DNA from 2 places in the Halalkalibacterium halodurans genome. Region 2 is predicted to be linked to the other one. Evidence: a T-box and tRNA genes for the amino acid it is inferred to sense, from the RefSeq annotation. Region 2 holds a T-box; the other holds one or more tRNA genes.
What was found. A T-box is a leader RNA that pairs with one kind of tRNA and senses whether it is charged. The one in region 2 lies ahead of glyQ (glycine--tRNA ligase subunit alpha), so its partner is inferred to be a tRNA-Gly.
Positions count from the first base shown of each region.

Region 1 (9,900 bases), 1.7 Mb from region 2:
ATACGCATGGATTCAAGCATCAATGGAACAACTCTTTTTTGCTATTTTTTCAAAACATAAAATAAAAAAAACTGGGCAAACTAGTCGTGGTGATGTAAAATGTGGAAACTCTCTTGGACAACTTATCGCTCAAAAAATTTTCCATTCCCTCTCCCTATCGTCCGGCTAAGGCAAACAAAGGTTGGCTCTTTAGTGCTGGTCGAAAATGGACGGATGAAGTGTAAAACTGAGGAAGAATCAGACTTTTATGAGCTTCTTATTCAAGAAAACTTGTACCCTACCTTGAATTATCATGTCGGAAGCATTCCCGTTCACTTCGCCCTCGTTCCTTTTAAGCTTGCGCTCATTGAACGTCATTCCCATATGAACGAAAAGCGATTAATGAAACGGTTAAAAAAGAGAAAGTGGGATGTGTTATTTTTTAGTCGAGAGCGCCTCGCCACAGAGCATGGGCGGCGCCTATTAGTAAACGACATTTATCATCTCCTTTCCCAAAAACCTTCTTTCTCACTGTTTGAAACGAAAAAAGGCCTCTCCCATTAATGGACAGGCCTATTTTCGTTTCACTTGTCATACCGCCGCATCGTACCACGATTTCACTAGACGAACAGAGGAAGCACATACTCTGTGCCATGCCACGTATTGGAGTTGGGATTCTACGTTTCATCTGAACTTTGGTAAATGACGATCGTTTTTCACTAACGACTGTTTTAATGTATGTACTGCTTCTAAAGCGACTGTTGCAAAGGTACAATTGGCGCCCAACTGCTACGATTTGCTATGTTTAAGATACTGGGCATATGTAGCTAAACTAATGATTCTCCATTTTTTAATGTGAAAGTGTCTGAGAATTCTTTTACTAACATAAAATACTCTTCCATCTATACTTGGGATGATCACGATGTGGTACTTTTAAATTCCATCTTGTATGTAATAAATTTTGTCACTTATAAGTAAGATCTCCTTTCGTTACCGAAATTGGTCTGGCCACCAAGTTCTTTTCTAACGATAGGAGTTTTTTTTATCATAAGACCACTCTTCTAGACGTTTTATTTTCACAAGTGCAGAGTACGTAGTTTTAGATCTATATTAAAAACAAACCAGTTCTCCAATAATGAGAACCGGTTAGCTTTACTATTGAATTTTAATTTCCCCTTGCTGTGTTCCAAAAAACCCGGTTTGTACGTTCAACAAAATATCATCGCTATCAAGCACGTCTTGCGGAACATCAAATACCACTTTACCTGGTAGTTCCAAACCAGGATTTAGCTTAGTAAGGAAAAAGTCAGCACCTTCATTCGCGTAAAGTCCAGCAGAGGAATCAGAATCATATTCTACATCTCCGACTTTTAATTTAAAGAAAGACGAATCAACCGTAATAGAGTCGCTTCCTTCATTTTTGATTGTTACATCTACAATGAGGAAAGTTCCTTTCGCCTCTGCAGTAAGAACATCTCCAACACTACCAGCTGTGCTAGTACCATTAGCCGTGAAGACTACATCACCGACTTTTAAAGCTTCACCGAGACCAGCAATTGGGTCTTCTTCCTCTGCTGATTCTTCCTCTGTATCTTCTTCTGTGCCTTCAGCCTCTTCTGGCTCCTCAGATTCATTTTCTGATTGATCTGCAGACACTTCTTCCGCCTCTGGTTCAGGTTCTTGTGCAGTCTCTGAGGAGTCATCATCTCCTCCTGAAACAGCCGCAAAAATAACAATAACTGCGATTAACCAGACCCACCATTTTTTATAAAATGGCTTTTTCGGTTTTGTTTCGTTTGACATAATCATCCCCCTATTAAATTTTAGTAAAAACTTCACAGGAAGATTATACCCTAACGATTGATTATTTTCTACATAATTTTATATATTTTTCGTATTTTTACCTGAATGTTGTGATATTATAGTCAAAATATGAGGATAAATCTATCTTAAGCTAATTTTTATTAATAAGTCAAAAGGCATACTATTTCTCATTTACTTTCTCCGATAATCATATAACCTTTTCCTATACATTTTCTAAACAATGAGCTTAAACCACTATGCTTATCTTTCTTGATGGGTACACGGGATAAGATCGTTGTCGCGATTTCTTTAGATGTCTCAACAATCGCTTTTGGCTCCTCCAATTCAGTGTCCTCCACTAACACACAGCGATAATTTAATGCTTTCACTCCTGTTGACATTGCTCATACTCCTTGTATGTTTCAAAAGCAGTATATTCTTCAATCCTCCGTTATTATCCATCAAAAAAAGGATGCTTTCACAGTCTGTGATAGCATCCTTTATCTGTTCCATCCCTTGTTGTTACCAAAGGTTACTTTATGTAGCTAAATGGCGTCCCAGGAGAGATTCGAACTCCCGACCGACGGCTTAGAAGGCCGTTGCTCTATCCAGCTGAGCTACTGGGACTCGATGGAGCGGGTGATGAGAATCGAACTCACGACATCAGCTTGGAAGGCTGAGGTTTTACCACTAAACTACACCCGCATTAAAGTTGGCTTTCTGAACATTACTTTTTCATGCCTCTTCCTCTTCTAGCTATGCTTTGCAGCCTGATGCGTCGAGGCAACTCGGAGCTTTTTCGGCAGATGTGTCGCTCGTGGCTGAGGTTTTACCACTAAACTACACCCGCATTAAAGTTGGTTTTCTGAACATTACTTTTTCATGCCTCTTCCTCTTCTGCTATGCTTTGCAGCCTGATGCGTCGAGGCAAAATGGCTTCTAATAATACAGCGACCTCTATTATAATAGCGAAAAATAAAATGAATGTCAACTAGTTTATTCCGGAATGGGGAGAAAAAACTTCCCATTCCGGTTAACGTAGGTACGTCCGTTGAAGGTCAGTTACTTCATGGCCGTCGCGATCCAAAAATGTGAGTTCGATCTGATCGTCTCTCACATATGCAAGACAATACGTTTGTTCTTTCCTGTTTCTCGGCAATCGAAGGCTTCCCGGATTCACAAAAACAATACCGTTTTCTTGGAAGCTTGTGGCCACATGGGAGTGACCGAAGCAAACAAGTTGTGCCCCTACCTCTTCTGCACGATACGTAAGGGAGACGTAACTCATTTTTACGTTGTATAAATGGCCATGTGTCACATAAACGTTAAAATCACCTACTGTTTTTATAAAGTCCTCAGGAAAATCAACACCAAAATCACAATTCCCTCGAACGATATTCATGCCTTCAAGGGCGCGATCGTCTCGGGGTAGTTCAGAATCGCCACAATGGATGATGGCATCCACTTCCTGGCGATGCTTGTCCGCAACCGCCTTTAGTTCATCGCTCCAGCCATGACTATCGCTAAGAATTAACAGTTTCATCTGGATCACACCCTTTTTGTTCCCCAATTAATCAAGCCACTTATCCAACTGCTTTAACGCGTGGTATCGGTGACTTAGCTTGTTTTTCTCTTCCTGCGTCAATTCTGCCATCGTTTTGTCATGGGACGGTACATAAAAAATTGGATCGTACCCAAAGCCACCCGTTCCTTTTGGCTCTGTTGTGATATACCCTTCACACGTTCCTTCAAACACGATTGTCTCTGCCTGCGGGCGGGCGAGCGCGATGGAGCAATGGAAGCGTGCAGTTCGCGCTTTCCACGGGATGTCTTGTAATTCGCGAAGGACTTTTTCGATGTTTTTTTGATCATCCTTTTCTTCCCCTGCATACCGAGCAGAGAAAATGCCCGGACGTCCGTCCAAGGCGTCGATGATTAATCCTGAATCGTCAGCAAGTACAGGCCGTTGAAAACGCTCGGCGATCGCCTCTGCCTTGATTGTCGCATTTTCATTAAATGTGCTTCCCGTTTCTTCGATGTCTTCAATTGCTGGGTAATCGAGAAGTGATTTGACCGAAAACCCTCTCTTACCTAAAATGGCTTCGAACTCTGCTACCTTGCCCTTATTTTTTGTTGCAACGATCCATTCTTTCATGCTTCCGATTGTTCCTTCTTTTTTTGCTTCGCTTCATCCACACGATTGGCAATCGCTCCTAATGCATTCCGTTGTTCCTCGATTAATTGCTTAATCCCTTTATCGGCCAAGGCTAAAATCGTAAGCAACTGATTGTGAGAGAAGGTCGCCTCTTCCCCCGTTCCTTGAAGTTCTACATACTCACCTTTCCCTGTCATGACAACGTTCATATCCACTTCTGCCTGTGCATCTTCAGCGTAGCATAAATCAAGGATCGCTCCAAGCTTCGGATCAATCCCAACAGAAACTGCTGCTAGAAAGTCATCAATTGGCCATTCTTGGATCGCTCCATTCGCCAATGCTTTTTCCATCGCAAGCGAAAGCGCGACAAAGGCGCCTGTAATCGACGTCGTCCGCGTCCCCCCATCTGCCTGGATCACATCACAGTCAATCCACACGGTCCGTTCACCGATTTTATCTAAATCAATAATGGATCTCAGCGCTCGTCCAATTAAACGTTGAATTTCCATTGTCCGTCCGCTTACTTTTCCTCTTGTCGACTCACGCATGTTCCGTTGCTCAGTCGCACGTGGAAGCATGGAATATTCGGCGGTAATCCAACCTTTGCCTTGCCCTCGTAAAAAAGGAGGAACCCGATCCTCTAAGCTCGCCGTACAAATAACCTTCGTGTTCCCTATTGAAATTAATATGGAGCCTTCAGGATGGTGTAAGTAGTTGATTTCGATTGAAATGGGCCGCAATTCATCGGCCTTTCGTTCATCCATTCTCATGTTCTTATTCCTCCTTATCCGCGTGTCCATTCTAGTTTATGTATTCGTATAAAAGAAAAACTTAGCTCATTCATTGAGCCTTTACTCGCAAAAGTTATCGTTTTTCTGACTTCCGAAAAACGATATCCTTTCCAATCGTGCAAAAAGAAAAGGTAGCGCTTCATGCTACCTCCGTCCTTATGATTATAATAACCAAAACTCCATTTGTCCAATTCATGAAACGCCTTAAAACTTCCCAGTGTTCACTTGACTTGGCCTAGAAACAGGCTCTGCCACAAATTCACCTTGCTCATTTAAAATGTTAGTCTCTCCGTTGACTTGAATCGCTACTTTTTCCACACCGTCTTGCTCTGTAAGCGTTAAGGCTAACATGTTAATGATTTCATCCGAAACGGCAGTTGCTTGCATTTGACTTAAAAGCGCTTCGTTGAAGTTCAGGGTGACGACGCCATTTTCGTATTTCGGTTCGTCCAATAGCTCAACCCCATTGCGGAAATCGGTGACTAAAGGAGACGTCACCATCGGCCCATTTAAAAGCTCCTCCACCGCCGCCGCAAACGAATTGTCTTTCACATTGACCCGGCGAGTGACCGGGACATAGTACGTCTGATCTCCAGACTGGGCAAGAAAGTAAAGGGTGACCGCCTCGCTGTTGACGACATCAACCACATCGCCCGATTCTAAGTTAATTCCATTGGCACGGCTATAACCATCACCAATCGGTGTTCCATTAACCGGCATTTTCTCGAGCTCATGACCGTTCACTTGAAGTTTTACTTTTTCTACGTTTTCAAATTGGGTAAGCGTCCATGTAATCGATTGAAGAATTTGTTGTTCCTTCTCCCCATCGTATTCGGTAAACTCTTTCGAGAAGTCAACAACGGCTACACCGTCCTCTAAATTGACAGACATCTCCGTATCTGGAGGAAGCACCGCTTGGAACCCATTCGGTAATAAATTCGTGACAGGGCCACCCTCAACTAAATATTCAAGGGATTGTTTCAACACACCGTCGGATTTTGGCAGCGGTAACGTTTGCGGGACGACCATGCCGTTTTCATCTAGCAAATACAGCTCACGATTGACTGTTTCTTCTACGGCTGATTCTTCATCCCCTTCTTCTCCTTTCTCCTCACGCTCGCCTTCGTCCTCTGGAACCCCTTCTTCCTCTAACTCTAATGATTCGCCTTCTTCTACATAATTGACAGGCGGTGTATCCATTTCATTTAAGGCTTCGTTGGCTCCAGAAGAGCACGCCGCAAATACAGCAAGCGATGCCGCAATGATGACAAACGGCGCCCCTTTTCTTAGGATTTTGCGCATTTCCCTATTCCCTCCTCAGCATGTTTGTACTAAATGTATACGAGCCTGCCCACAAATTAGACCATCTATCTTGGAAAAGCCGTAAAAAAGGTTCTTAGTCAAATGTTGGGGTGGCATAGGAGGGCGAGCCCCTCTTATCCTACCCCGAATGTCTGATGTTTGAATTGATGATGCAAGAGAATACGGTTTCGCAAGCGATCATAACGCCGAAAACCAAAGGCATTTCTCTTAATCACCTTCGTTTGATTATTCAGTCCTTCAATAAAACCATTGTTTAAGCCAAACGCGAGGCTATTCAAGATCTCGGTCTGCCAGTTCTTCAGCGTCTGAATGGCTCGGTGGAACTCCTTTAACGGGCTCGCCTCCACTCTTCGGTAAAAGGCGTAGAGCCCTTGTTTCACCTCGCTCATTCGTCCTTCCCTTCCTTGCATCTTCGCTTCTTGATACCACTGACGAAAATGTTCTTTTAGCTCATACGCTTCCCTTAAATCAGGGGATAGCTCTAAGTACCGCTCCACCTTCTTCTTTTGCTTATCATCCAGTCCTTCTCTCTCTTTCTGAAACAGATGTTTGATCCGTTTACATCGTTTTCGATGATACGGATGGAACGCTTTTTGCACTCGGCGGCGAACCCCTTCCAGAGCCCAGTAGATGTAACGACAGAAATGGAACGGATCCCCAATGATGAGCGGGTGGCCTAAGGCCTTTTGAACAGCCGACTTGAAGGTATAACTGAGATCCATCACGACTGTTTTCACATGATGACCCTTCTCTTGAAGATATCGTTTAAGCGTATCGGCTTTACGATCCGGTAAGATATCCAGTGGCTTCCGTGTATCTGCATCCGCAATGATCACTTGATATTTCCCCGCATTCGTATCCCCTTTGTAATCATCAATCGCAATCCGAGGAGGAAGGTGATCCACCTTCTTCACGAGGGGGGCCGCCAATTGATCAAACCGGCGCATGGCAGTTGTCACGGACGTTTGGAATTGATTCGCTGTGTCCGTAAAGTTCTTCCCTTGAATGAGCCGTAAGCGAAACGCTTGATTCCATTCCACTGTCTGACGCTGATATCGCTCTACAAAACAGGCTTTCTCCGCAAACCGCTTCCCGCATCTGCACGCGTACCGGCGCTTTCGATAGAATAGATACACCCACCGTTCAAAGAGCTTGAGATGTTGAACTTTTTGGATGCGGTAATCATGGATTCTCTCGGTTCTCTCCCCGCAGGATGGGCAACGATGAGGCGTTCGCGGCATTTCTACATGGAGCGCGATAAAGCCCTCTCGTTCCTCCATCTTTGTGACCTTCACACCTTTTAATCCGGGCAAATCCATGGTAAAATTCATCGTACACGCAGCTCCTATCCTTTCTTTGTTTCTGGACAATTCAAGGATAATGGATAAAGGAGCCTGCGTGCATTTTTTTTGCCCCTCTTTTGTGCAAAAACCCCAACATTTATTGTAGAGCCGTAAAAAAGAATTATATCGGTAAGCTAATAAAGGAATGAGCGTTCACACAAAAGAAAAAATCACACCATGGAGTAGTGTGATTTTCGTTTTCTTTCTATGACTCAAGGGTAATCGTTTCTACCCCTGGAACATTCATTTCTAACCAGACATCTGCTAATCGCTTGAAGCTTTTCGCATCACCCGTTGTGTAAAAATGATGTTCTGGTGCTTCATTACAAGTACGCAACCTCTGCTTATGATAAAGTAATCCACTTACTTCTCGCGCCGTTTCGTCCCCCGAGGAAATGATCTGAATGTCTGATCCCATCACCTCTTGGATCACAGGCTTTAATAACGGGTAGTGGGTGCAGCCTAAAATGAGCGTGTCGAACCCTTTCCCTTGTAAAGGCTTAAGGGTTTCTGAACAGGTCTCTAATGCCTCAGGACCTGAAAAAATCCCTCGTTCCACTAGAGGGACAAATGGGGGGCATGCCAAACTTTCAACCTGTACCCGATTGTTGATCTTTTTCAACGTGTGCTCATAGGCCCCGCTTTGAATCGTGCCTGTTGTCCCAATGACGGCCACATGTTCATTCTTCGTCACTTTTAGTGCGCTAATCGCTCCCGGTTGGACAACTCCGACGACAGGAATAGAGAGCTTCTCCTTCACCTCATCCAAGACGACTGCTGCAGCAGTATTACAGGCAATGACGAGCATTTTAATCTCCTGCTTCGTTAAATACTCGATCATTTGCCATGTGTAAGTCCTCACTTCATGCGGTGGACGAGGACCATACGGACAGCGCTTTGAATCCCCGATGTAAATTAGCTCTTCTTTCGGTAACTGTCTTATCAGTTCCTTAGCGACCGTTAGCCCGCCAAGGCCTGAATCTATAACCCCTATTGGTCTATCCAATCGATTTCCCTCAATTTCTTTTTTTCTCTTCCTCTTTTTTGGCCTGCATCTCGTCATACAAGACATTTAAATAGTTTTCAAACATGCTCACTTCTTCGTCTGAAAACTTTTCTAAGATATCCGTTAAATATTCTTGACGTTTACGGATCACTTCTTCAATGATTGTTTTTCCACGTTCTAATAAATGAATACGAACGACGCGCCGATCATTTTGATCTTTGACTCGCTCCACTAAATGGTTTTTCTCCATCCGATCGATCAAATCGGTTGTTGTACTGCAAGCTAAATACATTTTTTGTGACAATTCACCTATCGTCATATCCCCATGTTCATTTAACCATTGCAGCGCAACAAACTGGGGGGGCGTAATCGGGAAGTGGGATAATATTTCCCGCCCCTTCTGTTTTACGATTTCTGCCACCATTCGTAATGATTTTTCAATTTGCTCTACTTGGCGTCGCTCCACTGTGGAACCTCCTGATTAAAGTACTCTTATCCTATATTTTCGCTGTTTTTTATAGGAATTGCAAGGTTCGACACAGTTTTTTCACATGGAAAAGAGCCGACCTAACGGGCAGCCCTTTCCATTATTTCAAGTACGTTTTCTTTACAAGTTGCTCAACTTCCTCTGCTGTATCAAGCATTAACACTTTTTGTGCAAACGGTTTAAGCTCTTCTTTCGATAGCTTCAAAAGTTGGCTGCGAGCTGGTAAAATCGATGTTGCACTCATGCTGAACTCGTCCAATCCAAGACCAAGCAAGAGTGGAATCGCCACTTCATCTCCAGCCATTTCACCGCACATCCCGACCCACTTGCCTTCGCTATGAGCTGCTTTAATAACCATATCGACGAGGCGTAAAATCGCAGGGTGGTATGGCTGATACAGGTAGGAGACTCGCTCATTCATGCGGTCAGCAGCCATCGTATATTGAATTAAGTCGTTCGTTCCGATACTGAAAAAGTCTACTTCTTTTGCAAAAAGATTAGCCGCTACCGCCGTCGATGGGATTTCTACCATGATTCCCACTTCAATTGAATCGGATACGTCCACTCCTTCACTAAGAAGCTTGTCTTTTTCCTCTTGCATGATCGCTTTTGCTTGGCGAAGCTCTTCAAGGGTGGCGATCATTGGAAACATCACTTTTAAGTTACCGTATGTGCTTGCGCGAAGCAAGGCACGGAGTTGGGTCCGGAAAATATCTTGTTTTTCAAGGCACAGACGAATCGCCCGGAAACCAAGGAACGGATTAAGCTCTTTCGGTAGCTGTAGGTAGGAAAGTTCCTTATCTCCCCCAATATCTAGGGTGCGAATGACAACAGGCTTTCCGTCCATTCGCTGTACAACTTCCTTGTATGCTTCAAATTGCTCCTCTTCCGTCGGAAGCTGATCGCGATCCATATATAAAAACTCTGTTCGGTAAAGGCCGATGCCTTCGCCGCCATTGGCTAGAACACCATCAACATCTTTTGGAGTCCCAATGTTTGCAGCTAATTCAACA
Region 1 is NZ_CP040441.1:3,201,501-3,211,400, forward strand. It holds gene FED51_RS15550 (hypothetical protein) at 214-543, shown strand; gene FED51_RS15555 (DUF4352 domain-containing protein) at 1,135-1,782, opposite strand; gene FED51_RS15560 (hypothetical protein) at 1,971-2,183, opposite strand; tRNA gene FED51_RS15565 (tRNA-Arg) at 2,333-2,409, opposite strand; tRNA gene FED51_RS15570 (tRNA-Gly) at 2,414-2,487, opposite strand; gene FED51_RS15575 (metallophosphoesterase family protein) at 2,816-3,325, opposite strand; gene FED51_RS15580 (XTP/dITP diphosphatase) at 3,353-3,937, opposite strand; gene rph (ribonuclease PH) at 3,934-4,707, opposite strand; gene FED51_RS15590 (GerMN domain-containing protein) at 4,933-6,030, opposite strand; gene FED51_RS15595 (ISL3-like element IS651 family transposase) at 6,165-7,382, opposite strand; gene racE (glutamate racemase) at 7,600-8,400, opposite strand; gene FED51_RS15605 (MarR family winged helix-turn-helix transcriptional regulator) at 8,411-8,866, opposite strand; gene ptsP (phosphoenolpyruvate--protein phosphotransferase) at 8,988-9,900, opposite strand, start outside.
Region 1: it has a tRNA-Gly gene. The T-box ahead of glyQ (glycine--tRNA ligase subunit alpha) is inferred to sense a tRNA for this amino acid. The anticodon was not compared.

Region 2 (9,900 bases):
TACGATGAAACAAAAGTAACCTTGACCTTATACGATTCAGCCACTAATTCAATTTCGTCTTTTACTGGACAAGAGTCTGCATCGACAAAAACTTCAAAGATTTGCGTAGAATCCTCATTTTTCATACATTCCTTATTCTACAACGCATGAATGATTCCTGCTAGCAAATAAAACCGGCGAAGTTTGTCGAAAATATAACAGTTGCCTCACTATCTTTTCCAAAATTAAAAATAAAAGTCTTGACATTTCCAATTTATTTGTTCTCTCTTCGATTTATTCCTTAATATCAGCCTCTGTATACATGTAAAATCACAATTTTTTATTATACTTGTTTTTTATAAAAATGACCAGTGTGGCGATCGAAAAAATCACTCGAAAAAGGAAAGAGGTACAATCCCCTTTCCCGTTTCAAAAGAGACAAAAACCTGCTTCGTTATTTTTGGAACATGCTTGAAATCAAATTAGCTGTTTCTTCAACTGCTTTGTTCGACACATCGATAACTGGGCAACCAATTCGTTTCATAATTCCTTCTGCGTAAGCAAGTTCTTCTTTGATCCGATCAATGTTCGCATAGTTGGCTTGCGATTTTAATCCTAACGTTTTTAACCGTTCCGCTCGAATACCATTGAGTTGCTCTGGACTAATTTTTAATCCGATGACTTTTTTCGGCGAAAGCTTAAATAGCTCCTCAGGAGGCTCTACTTCAGGAACTAATGGCACATTCGCCACTTTCAAACGCTTGTGGGCTAAATATTGGGACAACGGGGTTTTTGATGTGCGCGAAACGCCAATTAATACAAGGTCAGCGCGGACAATTCCCCTAGGATCTCGTCCGTCATCGTATTTCACAGCGAACTCAATCGCCTCCACTTTTCGGAAATAATCTTCATCCAATCGGTAGACGATCCCTGGTTCATATCTTGGCTCTTCCTTCGTCAGGCTGCTAATTTTCTCAAGCATAGGTCCGATAATATCGACTGTCTCGACCTTTGCTTCCGTCGCTTTCTCAAGCAGATACGTCCGAATACCAGGGACTACTAATGTAAAGGCAATGATGGCATCCGCTTGTTTGGCAAGCTGGATAACTTCATCGACCGTCTCCTTATCCTCTACATATGGAATTCGCCGCACTTCAATACCTGCACCGCTAAATTGACTAGCAGCCGCTTTTACAACTAACTCTGCTGTTTCGCCTACCGAGTCTGATACAACATAGACTACAGGGCGCTGTTTACCTAGTTCCATCACGACCTCCTTGTCTCCCAGGGCTATATGATTTCATCGTTTGACAAATCAACGAGAAGGGAGGTGATGTTCGTTTTTGTTACTCGACCGACCACTTCAAAACCTGACCCCCGTTCGACTTCCCGTACGACCGGAATCCCGTCAATTTGTTTATCAATAAGCTTCTTAGCCACTTCAATGATAAAATCGTCTTTTTTGCAAATGGTTATGTTCGGCATTCGCGTCATAATGATACTTACTGGAATGGTCTCAAGTGATTGCTTTCCTAGACTTGCTCTGAGCAAATCTTTTCGGGAGAGTACGCCGACAAGTGTTGAATGCTTGTCCACGACAAAGAGCGTCCCCACATCTTCAAGAAACATGGTGCAGATCGCATCATAAACGGATGATGAGTCTTGGACAACGACAGGTCTTGATTGATAGTCCTGCACCTGAATGTTTCTCACTTTGTCTGTTAACAACTGTGAGCCTGTTTTCCCAGTATAGAAGTAACCGACTCTCGGGCGAGCATCAAGGAAACCGGCCATTGTCAAGATCGCCAAGTCAGGGCGAAGCGTCGCCCTTGTTAACGATAGACGTTCGGCAATTTGTTCTCCCGTAATGGGGCCATTTTCTTTTACGATAGCTAAGATGTGTTCTTGACGATTCGTTAATTCGATTGGTCTCACCGCCTTCATCACACACTTTGACCAGAACAGTTCTAAATGTGTTATACATTAACTTTATTATTATATACGATTTATCATCGGTTGGCATCGAAAAAAGCTTATTTAAACACTATTTCTTGAAAGTTAGCGTAAGAGCCAATCACACCGGCAAAAGCATGCATTAAGGCTAACCGATTTTCCTTTATTACCTGCTCATCAACCATCACCATCACGTGCTCAAAGTATTGGTGAATCGGCTCAATCGTCTGTTCAAGCGCAGCATAAGCTGCAGAGACATCCCCACTTGCTAAAGCCCCTTGGACAAGATCTTTTGTTTGCACATAGGCCTCATACAATACCCGCTCCTCTTCTTTTTCAAACAGGTCCGGATTGATAGCCACATTTTTTTCTGCTTTACCTGCGATGTTCGTGACACGGCTAAGGCCTTCCACAAGCTCTTTAAACTCAGGCGTATTTACTTTACTGACCAATAGCTTCGCTTTCTTGAAAACAACTGGAACATTGGAAATTCCTGAGGCTAGTACAGCATCTGTTAAGTCGTACCGAACTCCCTCGTCTTGTAATTTTGTTTTCACACGCAGGGCAAAAAATTCACGTAATTGCTTCACAACTTCGCTTTCAGGTACAGTTAACAGCTCTTTTTCCTGTAACTGCTCAACTGTCTCAAGCAAAAGCTCATCCACATCTAAATCCAACTCATGATCTAGTAAAATTTGAACAACACCAGCTGCTTGGCGCCGTAAAGCATAAGGATCTTGAGAGCCAGTAGGAATTAAACCAATTCCGAAACATGCTGCAATCGTATCGAGCTTATCCGCTAAGCTTACCACCGTTCCCTGGACACTGCTCGGTGATTGATCTCCTGCAAATCGCGGCAAATAATGCTCAACGATCCCTTTTGCTACTTCTGGTGGTTCACCGGCAATCTCTGCATAGACTTCGCCCATTCGTCCTTGTAATTCAGGGAATTCACCGACCATTTGTGTCACAAGGTCAAACTTGCAAATTTCTGCTACTCGGTTGATCGCTTGTAAAGTTTGACTCGTTACACCCAGCTTCTCCGCAATCGAAGCGGCAAGCACCTTAACCCGTTTTACTTTATCACCTATCGAGCCTAACTCTTCATGATAGACGATTTGATCGAGTCGCTTGTTTGCTTCGTCGATGTTTAATTTTTGGTCTTCTCCATAGAAAAATGCTGCATCTGATAGGCGAGCCCGTAGCACTTTTTCGTTTCCTTTTACGACATTTTCAAGGTGTCGGTGATCCCCGTTTCGTATCGTCACAAAATATGGAAGCAGTTCACCGGCTTGATTTTTCACCGGAAAGTAGCGTTGGTGTTCACGCATCGATGTAATGAGTACTTCGTTTGGTAAAGATAAAAATGCCTCGTCAAAGCGCCCAAATAAGGCGGTTGGGTACTCCACTAGGTTCGTTACCTCATCGAGTAAATCCTCATCAATTGGAATTACCCAATCCTTTTCTTCCATTATCGATTGAATTTGATGACGAATCGCTTTTTTTCGCTCCTCACTATCAGCCATAACGTATTGCTGTAGGAGCTTTTCCTTATATAAAGTTGGCTCATCGATCGTGACATTTTCTCCTAAAAATCGATGCCCAGCGGTCTCTAGACCAGCAGCTACACCCGTTATTTCAAAAGGAATAACTTCCTGTCCGTATAATGCAACAAGCCATTGAATTGGACGGGCATATCGCAAGCTGTATGTATGCCAGCGCATATTTTTAGGAAAGTGTAAGCTTGTAATAAGCTCCTTTAGTTCTGGAAGCAGAGAAGCAGTCTCTTGACCAGCGACAAATTTTTTCGCAAAAATATATTCCGTCCCTTTCACTTCTTGTATATATAAATCATCAACAGAGACTCCTTGGCCTCGAGCAAATCCTTGAGCGGCTTTTGTCCAGTTTCCACTTTCGTCCAAGGCGATTTTTTTGGCTGGTCCACGGCTTTCTTCTTCTACATCTGCTTGTTTCTCAGCCAAACCAATAACAAGAACCGCTAACCTGCGGGGCGTGGAAAATGAGGATATTTGTTCAAATGAAATCCGCTGCTCCTTTAAAAACGACTCCACTTTATCCGCTAGTTGCTTCTCTCCATCTGAAACAAAGCGAGCAGGTAATTCTTCCAGTCCGATTTCTAACAGAAAATCACGCTTGCTCATGATCGGCCTCCTTGTTTTTCAGCATAGGAAATCCTAGCTTTTCTCGTTCTTCGTAATATTTCTTTGCACACTTACGCGCTAAATTTCGCACACGCCCGATGTAGCCTGTCCGTTCGGTAACAGAAATTGCACCACGGGCATCAAGAAGATTGAAGGTATGCGAGCATTTTAAGACGTAGTCGTATGCCGGAAATACGAGATTCTCCTCAAGGGCACGATCCGCTTCTTTCTCATACGTACTAAACAGCTCAAACAGCATCGCGGAATCTGATACCTCAAACGTATATTTAGAGTGCTCGTACTCTGGCTGAGTAAAAATATCGCCATACGTGAAACCTTCTACCCACTCAAGGTCAAAAACGTTTTCCTTGTCTTGAATATAGGAAGCTAACCTCTCCAAACCGTACGTAATTTCAGCCGAAACAGGATTCGCCTCAAGACCTCCCACTTGTTGAAAATACGTAAATTGAGTAATTTCCATACCGTCAAGCCACACTTCCCAGCCGAGACCAGCACATCCGAGGGATGGATTCTCCCAGTTGTCTTCTACAAAGCGGATATCATGCTCAAGTGGATTAATTCCAAGTGCCCGCAAACTGTCAAGATAAAGCTCCTGAATATTCGTTGGCGATGGCTTCATGATCACTTGAAATTGATGGTGTTGATACAATCGGTTTGGGTTTTCACCATACCGTCCGTCTGCTGGACGACGGGATGGTTCCACATAGGCGACGTTCCAAGGCTCGGGTCCAATCGTTCTGAGCATCGTGTATGGACTCATCGTACCTGCCCCTTTTTCCGTATCATACGCCTGCAACAAAATACAGTTTTGTTTTGACCAGTACTCTTGCAGCGTTAAAATCATTGTCTGCACATTCATCTGTTCAAGCTCCTCCTTTTCATATAGACCACCGTTCGAAATCGGCGCGTCAAACCTTTAGTGAAAGCCGTTGCCTTTCTTTCCTCCTGAACAAAAGTTTCACTTAAAGTACAAAAAACTCCCGCCTCTATGCCGAACGGACGGCATAGGGACGAGAGTTAACCCGCGGTTCCACCCTATTTGCCTATGATGACACCATAGGCCACTTTCTTTTCATCGTTCATGCTCAAGAGTGCCTTCCTTGATGTTTACATCCCTAGCTCTCACCATCCTAGGTTCGCTTTTATGTAAAAGGAATCAAGTACTGTTCTCCGTCATAGCATTGAAATATAACATTTTGGTACTTTGAATCATACTTAACTTTTTCTGTTCTGTCAATCCGTAGATTGGTCGTGAAAGCCCATTGATTCCAACTGGTCTAAAAATCGTCTCGATTTTAAGTGTAAGCCTGAATATTCATCGTAATATTGATGGATGATGGTTTTGAGAGTCGCCTTCGTTTCCGGCTTCAACGAGATGGTTCCAAGCCGCTGCAAATCGAAATGATAAAACAAACGTAGTAGCTTGGCTACTTGAGCTGTAATTTTATACGCATGTGGGTCTTTCTCAATACATCGTTTACACAAAAAGCCCGCTTCTTTTATGGAGAAACCTACTGGAACATCCGTCGATCCACATGACACACATTGATCCAGCTCTGGCTTTATGCCAGCGACTGTGAACATTTTCACTTCAAAAATTCGCGTTAATACGTCTGGATCCATCCCTTCGTTCATATAATGAATCGTCTGATACAACAACTCAAATAAGTAAGGGTTTCTCTTTTCATCTTCGGTTAATTTGTTTGTTAGATCCGTAACATAAGAGACGTAGGAGGCTCGAAACAGATCATTTCGAACCTCCCGAAAAGATTGTATAATTTCACCTTGCGTTAATGTTCCAAGTCCTGCATTTTTTTGAAACATCATCATGCCATACGTAAATAATTGAGTGACTGCGGTTAGCCGGCTTTTCGGACGTTTGGCCCCTCGAGCCATTAAAGCAATTTTTCCATATTCTCTCGTAAACACGGTGACAATTTTGTTGGATTCACCATAATCAACCGTGCGAATGACGATGCCTTCTGCTTTGTGAAACATGTTCTTCACCACTTTAACACGATCAACTAACAACGTTAATGAGTAGGACTATCTTGTTCCTCTATTACAAGTTCAAGGTCTTCCATTTGACTTTGCTGATCTGATGCACGCTCTATTTCCTTGATCAAAAGATACGTATCCACATTACCAGTCTTCTCAAATACTTTCCAAGATAAATCGAGCACTTCAGATTCCACCTTCCTATAGAAAGACTTAAACGTTCTAAGCATAGATTGACCCGCTTTAACAAAAAGATAAGATGGAATATTTACTAGTTGAATCACCTTGACTTTTTTGTTTTGTCATATATTTCTTCTTATTCTATATCTTAAACGTTTCTAGCAAAAAAAACAATGGCTGTTCCCCCAGCCATTGTAAAGAGTGTGTGACATTTTCTTGCACGTTGCAATCATACATTAATATTCGTCTTCGCGAAAACCGTAGTCACGAAGATGCTGCGGTTTATTACGCCAATCTTTTTGCACTTTTACCCAAAGTTCGAGAAATACTTTGGATCCGAGTAATGCCTCAATATCCGCACGTGCTTGCTGTCCGACTTCCTTCAGCATCTTTCCTTGTTTTCCAATAATGATTCCTTTTTGAGAAGAACGTTCCACAACGATCGTTGCCCCGATATAGACCGTATCTTGATGCTGTCGCCGTTTGATTTGTTCAATGACAACAGCGATGGAATGGGGAATCTCTTCTCGTGTAAGGTGAAGCACTTTCTCACGAATTAACTCAGCAATGACGAAGCGTTCCGGATGATCTGTTACTTGATCACTCGGATAATATTGCGGTCCTTCACTTAAATGCTTAGTGATTTCTGACAGTAAAGTTGGCACATTATTTCCTTGTAATGCCGAGACCGGCACGACCTCTTCAAATTCATGCTTATGACGATAGGTTTCAATTAAGCTCAGCAAATCATCTGGATGAACTTTATCAATTTTATTGATCACAAGAATGACTGGGGTTTTCGCTTCTTTTAACCGTTCAATGATAAATTCCTCACCTGGACCGAATGCCTCTGCCCCATCAACCACGTACAAAATAAGATCCACTTCTTTAAGCGTGTTTTGTGCAACCTTCATCATAAAATCGCCCAATTTATGCTTTGGTTTATGAATCCCTGGTGTATCAATAAACACAATTTGCGAGTCTTCTGACGTATAAACGCCCTGGATTTTATTGCGGGTCGTTTGCGGCTTGTCTGACATGATCGCAATTTTTTGACCGATTACATGATTTAACAGTGTAGACTTTCCAACATTTGGGCGGCCGATGATGGAAACAAAGCCTGATTTGAATCCTTCTTTCTGATTAATCATTCATATCCTCCGCAGTAAAGGCTCCTGGCAATAGTTCAGAAACCGTTATTTCTTGAATGTCCCCTTGTAAATTTCCTAAGTAAACTTTTGTATCAGCAGGACATAGCTCAGCCATGACTTGACGACAGGCTCCACAAGGAGGAACGGGTCGTTTCGTATCGGCAACAACTGCAATTGCCACCACATCTCGACGTCCTTCAGAGTAAGCTTTAAACAGCGCTGTTCGTTCAGCACAGTTCGTCAAACCATAGGATGCATTTTCGATGTTTGCCCCGCGAATAACGGAGCCGTCCTTCATGAGTAGGGCTGCTCCTACTTGAAAGCGGGAATAAGGAACATACGCTCCTTCTCTCGCTTGAATGGCTTCTTTAATTAACATTTGTCGATCCATTATGATTCATCTCCTCTTTTTGATCGCACCCGAACCATCATTTTCTTTTCATCATAATACGTTTCGAGATGCTCTCGTTCCAACATTTCCTCGGGATCTGGCGGCACAACCACACCACCAGAGATAATAAACTTTAATCCTTGCTCGACCGTCATGTTTAAATGAATGACATCCTCTTTCGGAATGAGGACAAGCCATCCAGAAGTTGGATTAGGGGTCGTCGGTAAAAACACATTGATGCAATCTTTTGACGTTACTCGTTGCACTTCGCCTTTTGATTCTCCTGTTTGAAAGCCTACGGTATACAGACCTTTTCGCGGATATTCAACAAGCACTACATTTTGAAACGATGTCCGTTCCTGTGCAAACGCATGAATGATTTGCTCTACTGAAGTATAGATCGAGTTTGCGATTGGAATTTTTCGAAACGCTTGATCAATCCGACTAAAGGTTCGATGTCCTTGTCCACGTAGCCGCATTGAACCGATCCACGCAATCAGCATAATCGTTAAAATAAATCCGATGCCCAACAGCCGTTCAGAAAATGGAGTATAGACACCCAAAAAATAGATTCGACCTTCTTCTACCGTGATAATATTTAACCCACGAAGCACATCGGTTATGAATGATCCTAGGAAAGAATCAATCAATCCAAATAAAAACACGATCACGTAAATTGTTGCAATGGCAGGTAGAAGGAAGATAACCCCTGCGATGATGTTTTTTTGAAACCTTTTCCACATTTTGTTCAAAGGCCCCTCTCAACCAATCTTTCCGTTACATCATGAAAACCATTTTTCCAAAAGTGGCGGAATGAAAATGATCAATCCGATAATGATAGCAAATATACTATATACAAACACTGCGGCTGCTGCAATATCCTTCGCTCGCTTAGCATACGGGTGGTATTCATCCGTAATCAGGTCCACCGTTCGTTCAATTGCTGTATTCATAATTTCGAGGGAAAATATCCCTCCAATGACGAGGAGAAGGACAAGCCACTGGTACGTGGACAACTCCAGAAGAAGCCCAAGGAAAAGGACAGCTATGCTAATTGCGAGGTGAATTTGCATATTTTGTTCACGCTTAATGACATACACAAGTCCGTTCGTCGCATAGACAAAGGAGCGTAGCAACCGACGAAAGCCCCGTTTATTACGATCTTGTAAGGCCATAAGCAGTCAAAATATCCTCTTGTCGCATGAACATTTTTTTCTCCTCATCCTCGCTCATATGGTCATAACCTAACAAGTGTAGGAAGCCGTGTACAATTAAAAACCCTAGCTCTCGCTCAAACGAATGACCATATGCTTCCGCTTGCTCTTGACAACGCGGAATTGAGACAATGATATCTCCAAGCAAATTCGGTGTACCTGCTTCTGGTTCCACTGGCTGTTCTCCCTCACCTACTTCATTTAGAGCAAAAGAAATCACATCTGTCGGCTGATCTTTGCCTCTATAATCACGATTCAGTTCTTGGATCTCCTCATCGCTGACAAAGGATAGCGAAAGTTCATATGTCCCTTCCGCTAACTTTTCGTAGCGCGCCGCTTCGTGAAGAAGCTCTCGGATCAACGTTTCCTGTTTTTCTGTTAGCGTATCCGTATGATCGATCATATCAATTTGAATGTTCATGGCCACTCTCCTTCTTTTTTTCATCTTCGGGGTATTCTATACGCTCATGAAATGTTCCCTTTAACGTTTCACAGATCGATTTGGCAACTTGATCTAAGTCTTTTAGCGTTAATTCACATTCGTCAAATTGTCCATCTTCAAGGCGATCGGTAATGATTTTTCGAACGAGCGCTTCGATTTTGTTCGGATTCGGTCTAGACATTGACCGAACAGCTGCTTCCACACTATCGGCAATTCCGACGATAGCCGCCACCTTTGATTGTGCCTTCGGTCCAGGATAACGAAAACTTGTTTCCTCTACTTCTTGATCTGATTCTTGCTGAGCTTTATGGTAAAAATATTTTAATAAGCTTGTCCCGTGATGCTGTTCGGCTATATCTATAATTTCTTTTGGCATTTTATATTCCTTCAGCATCTTTGCCCCATCATA
Region 2 is NZ_CP040441.1:1,532,084-1,541,983, reverse strand. It holds gene FED51_RS07530 (YaiI/YqxD family protein) at 1-125, opposite strand, end outside; gene FED51_RS07525 (pyruvate, water dikinase regulatory protein) at 434-1,246, opposite strand; gene ccpN (transcriptional regulator CcpN) at 1,270-1,923, opposite strand; gene glyS (glycine--tRNA ligase subunit beta) at 2,013-4,094, opposite strand; gene glyQ (glycine--tRNA ligase subunit alpha) at 4,081-4,974, opposite strand; T-box leader at 5,119-5,301, opposite strand; gene recO (DNA repair protein RecO) at 5,349-6,113, opposite strand; gene FED51_RS07500 (YqzL family protein) at 6,149-6,298, opposite strand; gene era (GTPase Era) at 6,530-7,444, opposite strand; gene FED51_RS07490 (cytidine deaminase) at 7,437-7,835, opposite strand; gene FED51_RS07485 (DUF502 domain-containing protein) at 7,835-8,578, opposite strand; gene FED51_RS07480 (diacylglycerol kinase family protein) at 8,618-9,010, opposite strand; gene ybeY (rRNA maturation RNase YbeY) at 8,991-9,470, opposite strand; gene FED51_RS07470 (HD family phosphohydrolase) at 9,454-9,900, opposite strand, start outside.